DNA from 4 places in the Alteromonas alvinellae genome. Region 1 is predicted to be linked to each of the others. Evidence: predicted binding sites of a transcription regulator. Region 1 holds the regulator's gene; each other region holds the start of a gene.
The links. The regulator sigma-54, encoded in region 1, starts transcription at its own class of promoters, with help from an activator protein. The targets are predictions, from matches to a motif close to GTTGGCACGNNNNTNGNNT.
Positions count from the first base shown of each region.

Region 2: ACX5KA_RS09440 (DUF1328 domain-containing protein) is a predicted target of sigma-54. The motif match lies at 2,286-2,304, and genes of this name have one in related genera.
Region 3: ACX5KA_RS05505 (Tll0287-like domain-containing protein) is a predicted target of sigma-54. The motif match lies at 2,901-2,919, and genes of this name have one in related genera.
Region 4: ACX5KA_RS17260 (EF-hand domain-containing protein) is a predicted target of sigma-54. The motif match lies at 2,335-2,353, and genes of this name have one in related genera.

Region 1 covers NZ_CACSIH010000203.1:53,405-57,728, forward strand. Annotated here, with positions in the region: gene ptsN (PTS IIA-like nitrogen regulatory protein PtsN) at 1-327, opposite strand, end outside; gene hpf (ribosome hibernation promoting factor) at 341-628, opposite strand; gene ACX5KA_RS14815 (RNA polymerase factor sigma-54) at 659-2,140, opposite strand; gene lptB (LPS export ABC transporter ATP-binding protein) at 2,214-2,939, opposite strand; gene lptA (lipopolysaccharide transport periplasmic protein LptA) at 2,942-3,487, opposite strand; gene lptC (LPS export ABC transporter periplasmic protein LptC) at 3,456-4,034, opposite strand; gene kdsC (3-deoxy-manno-octulosonate-8-phosphatase KdsC) at 4,031-4,324, opposite strand, start outside.
Region 2 covers NZ_CACSIH010000125.1:37,444-41,767, forward strand. Annotated here, with positions in the region: gene ACX5KA_RS09425 (hypothetical protein) at 1-85, shown strand, start outside; gene ACX5KA_RS09430 (CC0125/CC1285 family lipoprotein) at 110-688, shown strand; gene ACX5KA_RS09435 (phosphoribosyl-AMP cyclohydrolase) at 1,219-1,863, shown strand; gene ACX5KA_RS09440 (DUF1328 domain-containing protein) at 2,347-2,523, shown strand; gene ACX5KA_RS09445 (hypothetical protein) at 2,562-2,756, shown strand; gene ACX5KA_RS09450 (hypothetical protein) at 2,841-3,059, opposite strand; gene ACX5KA_RS09455 (DUF349 domain-containing protein) at 3,073-4,324, opposite strand, start outside.
Region 3 covers NZ_CACSIH010000084.1:16,172-20,495, reverse strand. Annotated here, with positions in the region: gene cydB (cytochrome d ubiquinol oxidase subunit II) at 1-327, opposite strand, end outside; gene ACX5KA_RS05515 (cytochrome ubiquinol oxidase subunit I) at 324-1,904, opposite strand; gene ACX5KA_RS05510 (hypothetical protein) at 2,012-2,170, shown strand; gene ACX5KA_RS05505 (Tll0287-like domain-containing protein) at 2,232-2,837, opposite strand; gene ACX5KA_RS05500 (sigma-54 interaction domain-containing protein) at 2,993-4,273, shown strand.
Region 4 covers NZ_CACSIH010000221.1:78,673-82,996, reverse strand. Annotated here, with positions in the region: gene ACX5KA_RS17265 (AMP-binding protein) at 1-1,252, opposite strand, end outside; gene ACX5KA_RS17260 (EF-hand domain-containing protein) at 1,621-2,199, opposite strand; gene ACX5KA_RS17255 (DNA polymerase II) at 2,502-4,324, opposite strand, start outside.

The sequences.
Region 1 (4,324 bases):
TTGTTCCTCGGGAACAAGCAGTGCAAAAAAGATGTCTACGGGTTTTTCGTCAAGGGCGTCAAAGTCGATAGCTGGCGTGCTGGTTACAACAATGGCAATCACTTTCTCAAGGCCCGGCAGGCGTCCGTGGGGCAGAGCGATGCCATTACCAATGCCTGTACTACCCATACGTTCTCGAGCCATTAAGCTATTAAGTACCGTTGCCTGGTCAATGTTTTCGTTTTGCTTGGCAGCGATATCAGCGATGATCTCAAGAATTCGCTTTTTACTATTACACTGAACCGCACACTCGGTGCGGTCCAGACTTACGATGGCTTGTATATCCATGCTTAATTAACTACTAATGTTTTTTCAGTTTTTCCTTATGCTTGATTACCTGCCGGTCGAGTTTATCAACCATGCTGTCAATCGCCGCATACATGTCGGTATTTTCTGAGGATGCGAATACTTCAGCGCCACTTAAATGAACGGTCGCTTCGGCTTTTTGATTTAATTTTTCAACGTTCAGGATGACATGCACATTAGAAATGTGATCAAAGTGACGTTCAAGTTTGCTGAACTTCGTATCGACATAATTACGCAAAGAGTCGGTGATTTCGACATGATGACCAGTAAGGTTGATTTGCATATTTCGTCTTCCTTATATTATTAAGCCCGATTAAATAAGGCTTTTGCGTTGGTTCGACGGCGGGATCGACAACGATTCCCGGTACTTTGCTATTGTTCGCCGGGCAACTTTAATGCCTTGTTCGGCCAACAATGAAGCAATCTTGCTATCACTTAGCGGCTTACTAGGATTTTCCGCAGCCACTAATTTCTTGATCAATGCACGAATCGCTGTAGATGAACATTCACCACCAGACTCTGTTGCAACGTGGCTTGAGAAGAAATACTTCAATTCGAAGATTCCACGTGGCGTATGCATGTACTTTTGCGTTGTCACTCGCGAAATAGTGGATTCGTGCATATCTACCATTTCTGCGACATCATTTAGCACCATTGGTTTCATCATTTCCGGGCCGTGCTCAAAAAAGCCCATTTGCTGCTGCACAATGCAGTTTGCAACCTTCATTAAGGTTTCGTTACGAGATTCAAGGCTCTTTATGAACCACTTAGCCTCTTGCATGTGTGAGCGGATGAATTGTGAATCGCTACTATTCTTGGCACGGCGACTCATTGCAGCGTATTGTTGATTAACGCTTAATTTAGGCAGACTGTCGGGGTTCAGCTCAACCACCCAACGGCCATTTTTCTTGGTTACTGAGACATCAGGAATAACGTACTCAGGCTCTTTAGTAACTAAAGCACTACCTGGGCGAGGATTCAAGGTTTGCAGTAAACGCATTGCCTCGCGTAGCTGATCTTCTTTCAATCGGCTTTTACGCATAAGCGTACGATAGTCTTTGCTGCTCAGTAAGTCAGAGTACTCTTCAATCAGTTGCTTTGCTTCAGCAAGCCACGGTGTATCGTCTGAAAACTGACGTAACTGCACCATAAGGCATTCTTGAGGCGTTCGGGAACCTGAGCCAATGGGGTCAAACATCTGAATGCGTTTAAGTACGCACTCTATTTCGTCCATCTCTATTGGCTCTTCTAAGTCGTCGTCATTTACTGCTTCTAAAATATCCTCAAGGGTAACGGTTAGATAACCGGATTCGTCTATAGAGTCGATGATAGCAGTGGCAATTGCGCGGTCAGTGTCTGAAAAGTGAGTAAGGCGCATTTGCCAAAGAAGATGTTCTTGAATATCTTCAGTGGTTTCGCCTTGAAAGATTTGCTCGTCGTCATTAGACGGGCCTGGCGCTGGCGCAGATGAAGCTGAGTAATATTCATCCCACGTGCTATCGATAGGTAGCTCGTCGGGAAGGTCATTTTTCTCTAATGCATCACCCGCTTCTAACGTGTCACTAGACGCAGAAGCAGTGGCCTCAGAGCCGCTGTCATCGTTGTCGATATTGTTCTTTTCTAGCTGTGGCTCGTCACTGCCTTCTTCCACTTCCAATAGTGGATTTGAATCGAGTGCTTCTTGTATCTCTTGCTGGAGATCAAGCGTAGAAAGCTGCAGCAGTTTAATTGCCTGCTGAAGCTGTGGTGTCATGGTAAGTTGTTGGCTAAATTTTAGCTGTAAAGATGGTTTCATCTACGTCTTATTTAAATGCTCTAAATTAAATATACCAGAGCTAAACTGAAAAATGACAATTCGGTTACACTAACTATAGCCTGAATTGTTCGCCTAGGTATACATCCCTTACTTTTTGATTACTTAAAACCTGTTCCGCCGTTCCTTGCGCAATAAGCTCGCCATGACTCACAATGTACGCTTTCTCGCAAACATCCAATGTTTCGCGTACGTTATGGTCTGTGATAAGGATACCAATGCCCCTATCCCGAAGATGTTGTATTATCTTCTTTATATCATTAACTGATATTGGATCAACACCAGCAAATGGTTCGTCTAACAAAATAAATTGTGGTTTTGCGGCCAAAGCGCGTGCAATTTCAACACGACGGCGCTCGCCCCCTGACAAACTCATCCCTGTACTATTACGTATATGGTTGATATTAAATTCATCAAGTAGGGCGTCAGCTTCTTCTTCTTGCTGCTGTGAATTTAAATCTTTACGGGTTTGTAAAATAGCCATGATATTTTCATGTACCGTAAGCTTTCTAAAAATTGATGCTTCCTGTGGAAGGTAGCCAATTCCGCGGCGTGCACGCTCGTGCATTGGTTGGTGAGTGAGTTCGTTGTCGTCAATCTCAATCTTGCCTTTATCTAGGTTTACCAAGCCGACAATCATATAAAATGTAGTGGTCTTACCAGCGCCATTAGGCCCAAGAAGGCCGACTATTTGACCCGTTGAGACAGAAAGACTCACATCGCGAACAACCTGTCGTGACTTGTAGGCTTTAGCAAGGTTTTTAGCACTCAAAGTAGCCATTGCTATTCATTGTCCTTGTTATCTTTCTTTGACGATGTTTTGCGAATAGTTTCCGGCGTAAATACCGTAGTTACCCGGCCTTCGCCATTTTTACCCGCTCCACCGGTTGCAAGTAATTGCTCGGTAATCATATCAAAGGTAATCTTGTCGCCTTGCACTTTACTGGTGTCCTGCTGTAGCTCAGCGCTGCCTGCCAGAGAGATGGTACGATTAACAACTTCATAGCGTATCTCATTGGCCTTTGCTGACACTGGCGTACCGTCCTCAAGCGATTGAGAATAGCTAGCAGGTTTACCTCGTGCGATAAATATTTCTCGTCCGCTACCGTCTGTAGCGATAACTTCGACCTCATCAGCCTTGATGACAAGCGAACCTTGCGTGATAAGGACGTCTTCTTTGTAAAGCGCAGTTTTGTTTTTACCGTCAATAAACTGGGTGTTCGACCCTATTTTGATAGGTTGTGAAAAGTCGTCTTCACTGGCAAGCACCGCACCACTAGCGATGGCAAGCATAAAACTAGTTGCTAGGGGAATAAGTCGTTTGTACATGATCTAAAAGCTCGTATTCTTGTGTGCGTAAGTTCGCATTAAACCCATTACTTAAAATAAGGTATTGTGTACCCAGTATCTCAACGGGTTGATCAGATGTCATTTGTTTCGTTTCTAAATTTATCTGTATGTATTCAGTTGATAACCTTTTGACAAAGTCATCGCTGGTTTGATTTTCAATAACAACGCTGTTTTCTAGTTGAATCAGCTCATTGTTATAAAGCGTTCCTTCTTGTGCCGTGACAACCCAAGGTGATGAAGCGTTTTCCGTGTACAAGGTGTACTTTGGCTGTTGAAATAAAACAAAACCCAGCTGGTCATAGTGCTCCATCGACTCTGCAAAGACTTTGTGGTTCAACTCACCGTCTTGATTGTATAACGTAGTCGTTAGGTTTTTAGCCTTATATGCTGGCTTCAAGGCGTCATTTTCGCTACTGCCTTGAGTTTCAGGCTGCTCTTCCATCCACGTAGGGATGTACATCAAAAGCGCTAAGATAAATAGCGCCGATATACTTAGACCTAAGCGATTGAAGCCAAATAGGCTCATACACTCGCTCCAAAAATCTCGTTTGCTACCCCTTTGGCTTGCAAAATAGTGTCTGATATTTCTCGGACCGCGCCAAACCCACCTGGAAGTGTAGTTATCCAACTGGCTTGTTTGGCGACGTGAGGGTGAGCATCGGCCACTGCAATTTTAACAGCAACATGCTGATACATACCTGTGTCAGGCATGTCATCACCTACCGCTGCAACTTCATTAGGGGCTAACTCTAGGCTTTGCATCAGTTCACTCAGTGCGTCTGCTTTATTTTCCTCGCCTTGAATAATGTACGCAAC
Region 2 (4,324 bases), on a different contig from region 1:
TGCGGTAGATGCAAAACCCAAAGCAAAACGCAATCAAGCCCTAATGGCAATAAGTAGGACTGCGTTATTGTCGCTATTTCAATGATCACAGTACCAAGGAATATGTAAGATGAACAACAAAAAAAATATGAACAAAAGCCGTATGATGCTTGCCTGTGTTGGTGCGGCGTTTAGCCTTGCAATAGTAGGTTGTTCATCGACCCCTGTAGCAGCCCCTACTCCTTATAAGTCAGCGAGTACCAAAGCTGCCTATGGCCATTCAAGCGAAAAAATCTCTGAGAACGAATACAAGGTTCTTTTTAAGGCAACAGACAAGACTCCTGCTGATAAAGTACAGCAATATGCTCTTTACAGAGCAGCGGAAATTGCACAAAAACAAGGTTTTACTTATTTGGCCATCGTTAAAACCAACGTGGATAAAAAGCCCGTTATTGCGCGAGAAGTGATGGCGAACAAGGAAGAGCCCGTGGCATTTCAAACAGACAGGCAGTGCACCATGTCAGGCTGCGATGAAGTGGCACAGCCTATGGCCGTCCCAAGCTCAAACGACGTTGTGAAAACTCAAATTAACGACATCTACTTTACTATTGACGTAATGATGGCGAATGATAAAACGCGTCTAGGTAAAAATGCTTTTACTGTCTTAGAGGTACTATCAGAGCCTCTAGAGCCAAAAAATGGCAACTAGCTGAGCGTTTTGCCACTCACTAATGCTTTGAAACATCAGTTTTAATAGAAATGCTTTTCAGGCCCTAGTTGCAGTTACTGAAAAGCATCGCTCAAACATATAAACAAAACCGTAATATGGTTCAAAGCCAACAACCCACGCAATAGTCTTTATTACTTTTCTGTTGTGGCTAACAAACCACTGACTAACTGTATTCTTCACTTTTCTACAAACTTGGCCAGTGTCATATTCGTTTCGTCTAGAAAAAGTCGATGACACTGCTGCTATCACAGCCCTTTTCTCCTATTTAAAGTCTCTAATTTATAGCTGTTGTCCATTCTCCTGAATTGCTTCTTGCATTTTTAATGGCCCGTTAATCTTCTATTAATGTTGTACAAAAGTCTCCGTCATCATAGCTAGCTATCATTAAACCCATGAACTGCAGAGCAGATTTATAAACCTCTATCGACAACGTTATAGCGGTTCTGCTCTAAGCCATTGAATCAGGTAGTAGCACATATTTATTTTGCAAATGACTAAGGAGTCAGGCGATGAGAAAGCTAAGCACGTTAATGACAAAAACTACCCTTGTAGCAGCAACAGTAATGTTGGTGACTGGTTGCAGTGCCGTCGCAAAACCGCAGATGGAGCATTCAACTAGTTCGAATGTACCGGCGTTAAAAGCAAAGGCACTCGACAACGCATTACTTTATTCCGACGAATGTATTACTGAGCGAGAAGTGGTAACGGCACAAAAGATGTGGGGCGACGGCATAGTGCGAATTGGTGCAGTATTTAGCAATGATGGTGATTACTCTGGCAAAGCCGCAGATTTCATCCAAGCTATGTATGGTTATGATCTAAGCAGCGTACTGTTTAAACCAACGCTTGCAGCTAACGACCAGTTCCGTTCAAGCTTCGATGCTGCGCTTTCATACTTTGTTGGTGGTAACGACGCTTACGAAGAGGACAAAGGCTTTGCAATAAAGCCTTACACAAATGTGAAATTCGATAATGTGGGTATTATCAACAACAGCTGTCGCATGGCCGTGGCGATGGGCAACTACTTCTTTACCGATACAAAAGGTGGCGAAACGAAGGTGGAATACACTTTTGCCTATGTCAAAGATAGTGACGGCGACCTGCGTATTGTTGCTCACCAATCTTCGTTACCTTACAACCCAAACGGTAACTAAATAGGCCATTGCCCCTCCATTCGTAGCAAGTGTGAGGGGCGAAACACTCTCCATTTCAGGCAAGGCGTTCCTTCCCTTTCGCTTTGCCTCTTTTTTTAACGAGAAAAACTATGTGCACAAAACGCATTGTGGCGCGTTGAGATGGGATATTTACTTAATCATATTGCGTCGCCAGGCGCCAATTCCGACGCCATAACAAACCACAACCTTGCTGTCACGTTCCTCCGAAGCTGGTATGAATCAAAGAATAATCCCAGCCAAAGGTCCTTAACACACTGAGAGTAAAGTTGGGTGACAAGGGCCTTACTCAATCATGTAAAAAATGCATTCGTACGTGTAATCGTGACGTTAATTGCCTGCAGATACGGACTGACAACTAGAGAAAAATTAAATTATATCGCTATATTTCAATAACTTAAAAAACAGGCACGAAGATAGCATTAGTTAAAGTGAAAGTAACGGAAGCAATACGAGGATTTAGTTATGTTGGGTTGGGCAATCACATTTTTTATCATCGCCATTATTGCAGCAGTTTTTGGTTTTGGAGGCATCGCAGGTGCAGCAACAGGTATCGCACAGTTTCTTTTCTTTGTGTTTATCGCGTTGCTCGTAATCTCACTTATCGCAAATGCGTTACGTGGTAGAGCACCAAGAGCCTAACAGTTAGAAGTATTTTAATAGGAAAAAGGAGTAAGGATATGTTTTCATTTAAAAACTTATCAAAGGTACTAGTAGCATCAGCATTTGCACTATCACTAGCAGCTTGCGGTGACGGTGAAGCGGAAGACGCAGGCGAAGAGCTAGACGAAATTGTTACCGATGCAGGTAATGCCGTTGAAGACGCTTGTGAAGATGTGAAAGAAGGCGTAGACGCTGAAGATAAAGACTGTTAATCACGTTTTTTATCGAAAAAGGGCCAGACAATTGTCTGGCCCTTTTTGTATTTACTGTCGACGTGGTTTGACCTAACTGGTTAGTTAAGACACTTCTTCACCGCCTAACTCACGAGCAAGATCGTCTAGTGTAGATAGCGTCGAATCAAATTCACCTACGCCGTAACGGTATTTTACACTCACGTGATGGTCGGTACGCCCGAACTTTACTCTCAACCCTTCTGCGTCAATATGCTTTACGGTATTCAAAAAGCGATAAGCAGACATTTCTGTTTCAAATTGAAACTCAACACTGTTTTCCATTTACACTTTCCGTTTAAGCAACAATTTCAGGGTGAGCATCAATAACTGAAACAACTCGTTGCAGCAAATGGTTATCTTCTTCGCGTATCGAGTCGTATGATAGCCAGTCAGCAAGAATGTCGGGAGCTGTTGCCGCTTCGCCTTGTTCCAACTTAGATGTCATCATTTGTAGCTGTACGCTAGAGCGTATAGATGCGTCTGCATCTGGGCTTGGCATACCTGTTGCGACTTCTAATGCTACCGTTAACCATTGTCTATCGTGCTGAGTTGTTTTATTTCCAGTAGACTGACTTAATACGCTTGCCCAACGCTTCCCTAACGTTTCCGCTAGAGCCTGCTCGTCACCACTTCCCTCACCTACACTTAGCTGTAGTAAAGAAATCAAAGCCTGAGCTCGCGCCAATCGGGCTTGAGATTGTGCATTTTTCGCTTGCGCCGCGCGCTTACTTTCAAGTGAATCAATCTTTTTATCTACTTTCGTACGTTGCGCTTTAGGCAAGTCGGTTAACTGAGCGCGAACGTCGCTTATTGATTGACTGTACGTTGCATCATCGCTGTTGATGTCAACAGCTTCCACTTGCTTGAGTAGCGAATCTACTAACGCGTTAAATGCATTATTCTGTACTTTCCGCTCGGCTTTTAAACGTTCAAATACGGTGTCATTGGCAGCTTTAAATTCTGCCCACAACTTACTCTCTTCACGTTTACCTGCATGGCCTACTTGCTTCCACTGGCTTTGCAATAGTTGAGCTTTGTCGGCAGCGCCAGCGACATCTTCTTCCGTAGCAAGTTGACAAGCTTGGGTGACTAACGCACGCTTTTGGGCTTGGTTGTCACTTTGCCATTGATTCACTTTAGCCTGAATGGGCGATGATACCGCCTTCCATTCTTGCTTCAGCTGTTCATAAATTTCACGTTCAACCTGACCTGCAGCGTGCCACTGCTTAGACGCTTTATCAAAAACCTTCACTAACTCGGCTTCCGGCATGTTAATGTCCATTGCCTTAACCGTAGCGATAATCGACATGCGCTGTTCACGCGCAGCAGCCCGCTGTGCATCTAACTTCGCGTAATGCGCTCTACAAGGCTCGAAGGCCTTTTCAAGTGCATCATCAAATTGCTGCTGTAACAACGCGTCATCATTACTTTCTTCACTCGTTGACGATGACGGTGTTAGTGATAACCATTGCTTACGCAGATACTTAATGGCCTCACTTCTTTGCTTAATATTTTCTGCATCAGCGCTGGCTAACGCTTTTGCTTCT
Region 3 (4,324 bases), on a different contig from region 1:
TTTACTGCGGTAATCAAAGCCTATCGGGCGCATCCAAAGGGCAATTAAGGTAAGGGCCAGCGCGAGGTAAAAACCAGAAAACGCAGTGGCGTAAATCATCGGCCACGCAGCGAAAATAGCGCCACCTGCGGTGATAAACCAAACTTGGTTGCCATCCCAATGCGGGCCTACCGTGTTTATCATTACGCGACGTTCTTTGTCATTTTTACCAATAAGCGTGAGCAGAGCTCCAACGCCCAAATCGAAGCCATCAGTAACCGCGAAGCCAATTAGCAGAACGCCAACCAAGCACCACCAAATGACTCTTAGTAGTTCATAATCAATCATGCTTTTGCTCCTTGCTCATCAAGGTCAATAAGATCAAATTCAGTGTCAGACTGCTTATCTTCAGGTGGAACTGGCCCTTTTTTGGCAAACTTCTTCATTAAGTAAAAACCAATAATGAACATGCCGGTGTAGAAAGCACTGTAGGCTACTAGGGTTATTACCACATCGCTTACCGCGAGGTTAGATACCGACGTATGCACCGGAAGCACCTCTGCAATTGACCATGGCTGGCGACCATATTCAGCGACAAACCAGCCAGCCTCACAGGCAATCCAAGGAAGCGGCAAACCGTAGAGCGCGCTTTTTAATAGCCAACGTGGCTTAGTAATCTTGTGTTTAGTACTGTAGTAAAAGGCGCACATAAATAACGCAAGCATAATAAAGCCAGCCACAACCATAAGGCGGAAACTCCAAAACAGTGGGGCAACCGGCGGAATGCTGTAATCTACTGCCTGTTGAAGCGCGGCATCAGAAGGATTTGAAACGTTCTCAGTGAAAGGCTCTAGCAACATAGCGTAGCCCAAACTGTCTTTATTTTGGTCGAAGGCAGTACGTTGCTCAGCTGTCGCGGTGCCGTTTCTTACATCATCAAGCACTTCATAGGCTTTAATTCCGCTTAGAATACGCTCGCGATTCTCTTCTTTAAGATCCTTAATACCTTTTACTTCTTCGGTTAACGAACGGGTAGCAATAATGCCCATTGCCCAAGGAATTTGAAGGGCGTACTCGGTTTCCTGCTTCTCGTCGTTTGGAATACCAAACACAGTAAACGGCGCAGGTGCAGGATGGGTTTCGTACTCAGCTTCAACCGCTGCCAACTTCACTTTTTGTACATCACCAAGCTCATAACCACTTTCATCACCCAGCACGATCACTGAAAGCGTTGAGGCCAGGCCAAAGCTAGCAGCTATGGCGAACGAACGGCGCGCAAAGGCGATATGCTTATGATTAAGCAGGTAGTAACTTGAAATTGCCAACACAAACATTGCGCCGGTCACGTAACCTGCTGATACAGTGTGAACAAATTTGACCTGTGCTACGGGGTTAAAAATGACCTCAGCAAAGCTGGTCATTTCCATACGCATAGCTTCAAAATTAAATTCAGCGCCTACTGGATATTGCATCCAGCCGTTAGCAATCAAGATCCACAGTGCAGAGAAGTTTGAACCAATGGCCACCAGCCAAGTCGCCATCAGATGCTTCACCTTTGACATTTTGTCCCAGCCAAAGAAGAACAACCCCACAAAGGTAGATTCCAGGAAAAAGGCCATTAGACCTTCGATGGCAAGTGGCGCGCCGAAGATATCGCCTACGTAGTGAGAATAATACGACCAGTTCATTCCAAACTGGAATTCCATGGTTAAGCCTGTGGCTACACCAATGGCAAAGTTAATTCCAAACAGCTTTCCCCAGAATTGGGTCATCTGCTTATAAATTTCTTTACCCGTCATTACGTATACCGATTCCATAATGGCAAGTAAGAAACTAAGCCCCAAAGTTAAAGGTACAAATATAAAGTGGAACATTGCAGTTAATGCAAATTGCCACCGCGATAGTTCTATTAACGTATCGCTCATGGGTTATCTCCCTTGTATTTCGTGTGCGCGTTAAGCGCTTAGCAGAAAAAGTGGTTTAAAATTCAGTGATGAACACATGAATATGCCGCATGGCAAGAGCACGGTTTATGCTATACATCAGTAATTTGGCTGCTCAAGCCCAATTACCGATGAACGGCGGTATTTTCGTACTGTGCGGAAAAAGTATTCCACGACCGGGAGTTTGGCTTATTGATCCAACGCAACAATTAATGGTGAACAATGCGCCATATTTGTCACTCAAATGACAAATATGACACAAAAGAAAGGTCACGTAGGTGAACATTGAGAGGTAGAGAATAGGGCGCGTTAGGGTGTATATGTGATTGTGAATGCACCTCGTAAATCACCCAATTCAAACCCTGTAGCTTGATCATTGGGATAGTGTTCTAAAATTGCGTGCTTTACTGACGGTGCCACATTGGCTCCGTGGCAGGCCATACATACTTGCCCTTGTTCAATCGCCATCATGTACCTAAACTCACCGCTTTCGCTATCGTATTGATAAGTTTCAATAGGTCTTTTAGGGGTCAAATTGTCTTGCTTAGCTTCGGTCAGTAACTGTGAAAACCACGCTAACTGCTCACGCTCCCATTGATCTGCCGCATTGTTTGGGTTCCTTACTTTCAGCGCGGTACGCCCAACCTCCCACCCGTTTTGACTAAGCGCCAGAGCAATAGGAGCCGCTGCAATCTGGCATTCGTTAACGCCAGCCTCTAGCCCTCCGGATTGAATTGCTTGCTGTAGTCGTGACTTTAGCGCGCCTCCCAGTGCTTTTGCGTGTAATCGCGCTTCTTTGACTTTTTCCTGTACACTGTTTTCACTTTGTTGCTCATTGGCAGTCACTGTATCTGCCAATGAATGAGCACTACTTGCCAATAAGCTTATCGCCACCAGCATTACGCTATTTTTCATTATAAAACTCTCTTTGGAATTGAATGAGTTGCTACCGAAGTATTGCCGTTTGTCTCAAACAGTGAACAAGCTCTATGCCAATATGATAAATTGCCAAAATCAAATTAGAACAAACTAATGTTCAGCCACCCATGAATATATCCATAGTACAAGCGATGATAGATGCGATAGATAAACCCGCAATCTTCATTAACCCAAGCTACGCTATTGAGGCTGTTAACCAGCCATACAGAGACACCTACCCTGTAGATATAAAGCTTGGCTTCAGTACCTGCTATCAAGTCTCTCACCGCAACAGCAAACCTTGCGATAAGTGCGGCGAGCATTGCCCCATGCAAGAGAGTAAAGCCACAGGACGAGCGGCTAGCGTAGTACACGTTCATACCACCAGTGAGGGTCAAAGCTACTGCGACATTCTCATGCGCCCGATCTTCGACGGTAGCGGAGAGTTATTAGGCTACTTGGAAATACTTGATAAGCTGTCGTTTGCCTCAAACCAACCTTCAATAGGGAAAATGGTGGGTGAGTCAGAAGTATTCAAAGCAATGCTCAACAAAATAAATCGCGCCGCTAACTCAGATATTTCAGTACTACTGTTTGGCGAAACCGGCACGGGTAAAGAGCTGGTATCCCAAGCACTTCACTCGAGTAGTCACCGTGCTGGCAAACCATTTGTTATCATCGAGTGTACCGGCATGTCTGACACCCTACTTGAGAGCGAACTATTCGGTTATGAAAAAGGTGCGTTTACTGGCGCAACAACAAACAAGAAAGGTCTCATAGAAACAGCGGAAGGCGGCACATTATTTTTTGATGAAGTGGGTGATATTCCACTTTCAACACAGGTAAAGCTACTGAGGTTGTTCGAGTCGCAAACTTATCGTCCAGTAGGAAGTGTAGACTCTAAAAAGGCTAACTTTCGTTTAGTGTGTGCAACACACAAAAATCTAAAGCATATGGTGGAAACGGGCGAATTCAGACAAGACCTGTACTACCGTATTGCCGGCTTTCCTATCAATCTGCCTTCTTTAAGACAAAGAAAGTCAGATATAGCGCTGATAGCAGCCCACTTTCTAGCAATGTCTAAAGAGAAAAAACGGTTTCATAAAAACGCGCTAGAAAAACTAACCAACTACCCGTTCCCAGGCAATATTCGCGAACTCAAAAACATTGTAGACCAAGCTATTTTACTGGCTGATGAAAGCGTTATTTACGATACAGACTTACCCGAGCTCGATAACATTAGCTCTGATGCTATCAATGATGCCTTGTCATCTCACGGTAACGTTGTGACCTTAGACGAAATGGAACGCCAATACTTACGTCAGGTTTACACGTCTTTTGAAGGCGATACCCAGCAACTTGCACAAGCGCTGGGAGTGAGTACCCGTACACTTTACAGAAAGCTGAAAAAAGCGGGGGTTGGAGATACTTAAAAAATAATAGGTAGAAAAATTACCAAAACGCAGGCTATGATAAAAGGCGCT
Region 4 (4,324 bases), on a different contig from region 1:
TCTCACCCGGTTCTCCAATAGGTACTGTATTGCCTTGGGGATCTATGATCTTCACTTCTGTATGGGGCATAGCGCGTCCTACGGTTTTGACCTGCTTTTCAAATGGCGAGTCAATGTCAGTAATATGATTGATAGGGCTACACTCTGTCTGACCATAACCTATGACGACTTCTGTCATATGAAATTCACTATGAACCTTTCGCATGAGCTCTTCTGGACAGGTACTACCTGCCATGACACCTGTCCTTAGTGTTGATAGATCAAAGCTCTTGAAGTTGGATAATTCGAGCTCGGCAATAAACATGGTTGGTACGCCATGTAATCCAGTGCACTTTTCTTCTTCTACTGTACGGAGTGTTGTCTCAGGGTCGAATGACTCCCCAGGGAAAACTGCGCATGCACCTGATGCTAAGCAAACTAAGTTGCCCAATACCATTCCAAAGCAGTGGTAAAGCGGAACGGGAATACAAAGTTTGTCTTTGTGTGTGAACCTCATTGCTTGTGATACTAATAGCCCATTATTTAGAATGTTTCGGTGCGTTAACGTTGCGCCTTTCGGATTTCCCGTCGTGCCAGAGGTAAACTGAATATTGATGTTATCATCCGCGCTAAGGTTCGATTCAACGGCCTCCAACTGAGATTTAAGCGCTTCCGTTGGTTCTATTTGCAATGCAGAAAAAGCCTGTAACCCTTCTACAGGCTTATCGCCAATAGTGTATACATATTTAAGTGAAGGCAACTTAGCAAGCGTTAGAGGACGCTTTGGTGTGTTCTTATCTTGGCTGTCTATTTCTGGCGCAAGCTCTTTCAACATGGCGACGTAATTTGACTGCTTGAATGACTGCGCCATGACTAAGTATTTTACGGAAACGTTATTAATAGCAAACGCTAATTCATCAGGACGATAAGCTGGGTTCAGGCATACCATGATCGCCCCGATTCGCGCAGTGGCCATTTGTACGATCGACCATTCGATATTGTTTGGAGACCATATACCCACACGATCTCCAGGTTCTACACCGCTTGCAATTAAACCGCAGGCTACACGCTCTACTTCATACCAATATTGTTGATAGGTCCAGCTTACGTCTTGATGTTTTACAATGATCGCAGGGTTATCGCCATAATTGTCGACAACATTTTTGAAATACTGACCGATAGTGAGCGACGTCAACTCAGCGTCATCAGAGCCAGTAAACTCACTTTTCTGAAGAGGGAGTAGTGAGTTCGGTGTGAATTTTGATTCCATCATATCTTGCCTCCATGCGCGTACGCATCTGATTTATATATAAATAATAGAGTTTGCTGTTTCGGCTTTTGGTTCCAAATAACCTATGGCAACAATTGCAGTAAATGCTGAATACGCAACGAATAAAACAAATAATTCAATCTTTATTAACAATATTGTTGCAAACGGGTTTTGTCGACAAGATGTTAGTCGTATATGGGGTTATTCAACGATGAATTTGTGTGACTCGTCGTACACGCTTAAAGGAGAGTAATAACTAAAAGTGACAATGTATTTGATGTCTAAAGAAAATTGTCTCGACTTTAAAGAAACAAAAAAGCCTCCGACGAAGGAGGCTTCCTAAAAGTTTTTACTTAACGAGTGGTGAGCGTCTATTCAGACTCAATACCTTCGAAGTATGCACGATATTCCATACGGGTAACGTAAGAATCGCCATTTTCATCCATCATCTCAAAGTCACTATCGACATGTGCAACCTTTAACTCCTCGGCTGTAAGCTTACCGTCGCTGTCTACGTCGATTTCAGTAAACTTATTGTCGGCTGTAGCTGATATCTCGGTGCGAAGCTCCTTATTCTTCTCTGATATCATTTCACCGTCAGCTTTAGAGAATAATTCAGGGTTGCCCTTTTCCGAGAGTAGAGCGTCATTGGTGCCTTCAGTTTTCACCTGAGTAATGATGTCGTCGCTAAACATTGATGGTTTTTCATCAACAAACTTGTTGAATTCAACACGGCTAATCATGCTGTCACCATCGGTATCCATTTTTGCGAGAAGCTTACTGTCAATAACGCCAGAAGACTCAGAACCGACGATATAGCCGTTTCCATCCTTATCCATTGCGTTAAATCCCATCGAGAACTTCTCTTCGTGGTGGCCTGCTACTGCTGAAGCAGATAGTGTTGCAGCAATAACAGCACTGGTAATCATACTTAGTTTTGTGATCTTCATAATCAAATTCCTTCTGGCTTTTACAGTGAACTCGGGCGCTCAATTGCCCTAACCACTAGGTCCACAGACCTCAACATAGGTGCAGATTGGAAGTAAGTTTCAATCTGACACCGCTTATGACTTACATATTTCGTTATTCATTGAATGTGCCAATTGCATAACTAACTGATTTAGTGAGGTAATAAAAATATAAGGCAAGGATTTCAATGTTATTGCTATGTTAAATTGTCGCAGTGTTTGCAAGATCTTCATGCGTCAAAACTAAGCTGATCTCAGATATAGATAGAACCCCATTAATGAGATTAAAACAGCGAGAGTTGATCGTTCGCTATTGTCTCAAAATTCAGGCCGATAAGCGGCAAGATACTATCGGCAATGGGCTGGATTTGCTTTTCAATATAGTGGTCATATTGAAGGGGGGCCGTGGCGGTTTCTACGGTTTGAGGGCCCTGTACTGTAATGACATAGGCAATGGTAGTATTAAACTGATAGCGAAGTGGCAACCCCTGTTCTTTATAGTACTCGTCCGCTAATCGCGCTGCCTTTACGTGGGGAGGTAGCGACTTGGTATACGACGACAAAGGCTTTCGCAGCCGCTTTTTATAGACCAAAGCGTGATCCATTTCACCGGACTTTATCGCTGCTATCGTGCTATTTATGTAGTCTTCAACAGGCTGTCCAGTAAACACTTTTTTGTACAACTCGTACTGGAAGGTTTTAGCTAGTACCGTCCAATCAGAGCGGACATTTTCTAAGCCTTTAAAGACAAGTTCACCGCTCTTCATTCCTGCGTAACGTTTTTTGCTGCCTTCGGAAGAGCCTCGGATCGTCGGCATAAAAAACGTAGAAAAGTGAGATTCAAACTCAATTTCTAAGTGGCAATCAATGTCGAACTCACTTTTTAGTAACTCTGTCCACTTTCGATTAATAATGCTAGCGAGCTGAAGTCCAGTCTCTGAGGGCGTACCCAGTGCATCATTCCCTTCTACATGAACAAATGTTGAGTCGGTATCGCCGTAAATAACCGTATAGCCTAGTTCTTCAATCCAACCCGCTGTGGTTTGCATGATTTCATGACCCCTCAATGTGATTGAGCTAGCCAGGCGAGGATCGTAGAAAGGGCAACCGCCACTACCAAGCACACCATAGAAGGAGTTCATTAATATTTTGATGGCCTGAGAGCGCGGTGCGTCTTTCTGTTTTTTGGCTTCGTCGCGCTGAAGCCATAGGTTTTCTATGATGGAAGGTAGAAAGTGAGATTCGCGGCTAAAAACTGCGCCTTTAAAACCTTCAATCGCCGTGTCTGGAGACTTAAGCCCTTCTGCAAGTCCCAACGGATCGATTTTAAATGTACGAATAATGGAAGGATACAGGCTCTTAAAATCGAGGACTAAAACGTCCTTGTATAAACCTGGCTGGGAACGCATGACATAACCACCCGGACTAGCCAAGCCTCCATTTTCAGGTCTTACCCCTGCGACATAAGATTTGCGGTGAAGCTTCGGCAAGTACACATTTAAAAATGCGGCCACCGAGCCGCCGGGGCGGCTCATATCTAAGCCGGTAAGAATACTGCGCAGCGCCAGAAAATCGATAAATTGGGTTTTATCCTGAATGCGGTTGACCAGCTCTGTGTCTTTAAAGTTATAGTTAGCGAGTGCAACAGGGTCGCTATAATAAAGACGTTTTATCGCTTCAAGCTTGTCGGCGGCTTGAATAAGCTTATTTTCTCCAAGCAGTTCTTCAGAGACGTGATCGAGCGAGAACGATTCGAATTGGTAAGTCATTGTTTTAAGTGCTTCGATACCATCAATCACGCATCGTCCTGGCACATCAACAAGGGTTTGATCCTCCCACTGTCTTACGGAAGCTTCTCGGCCGTGGCGGCCGATGGCATACTTTAGCGAGTTAGCCCTAGCGCGGCGTTCAAGTACCGCCATATCGAACTGTTTAACATTCCAGCCTAAAAGGATATCTGGGTCGTAGGTTGTAAGATATGAAAAAAATGCTTCAAGCAGTGCTTTTTCTGATCCAACGGTAATGAGCTCGTACGCGCTGTCTTCTTGTCCATGCATTGTTTGCCCAACAAAACGTGGTGGGCATAGAAGCAGCACAACGTTGAGTC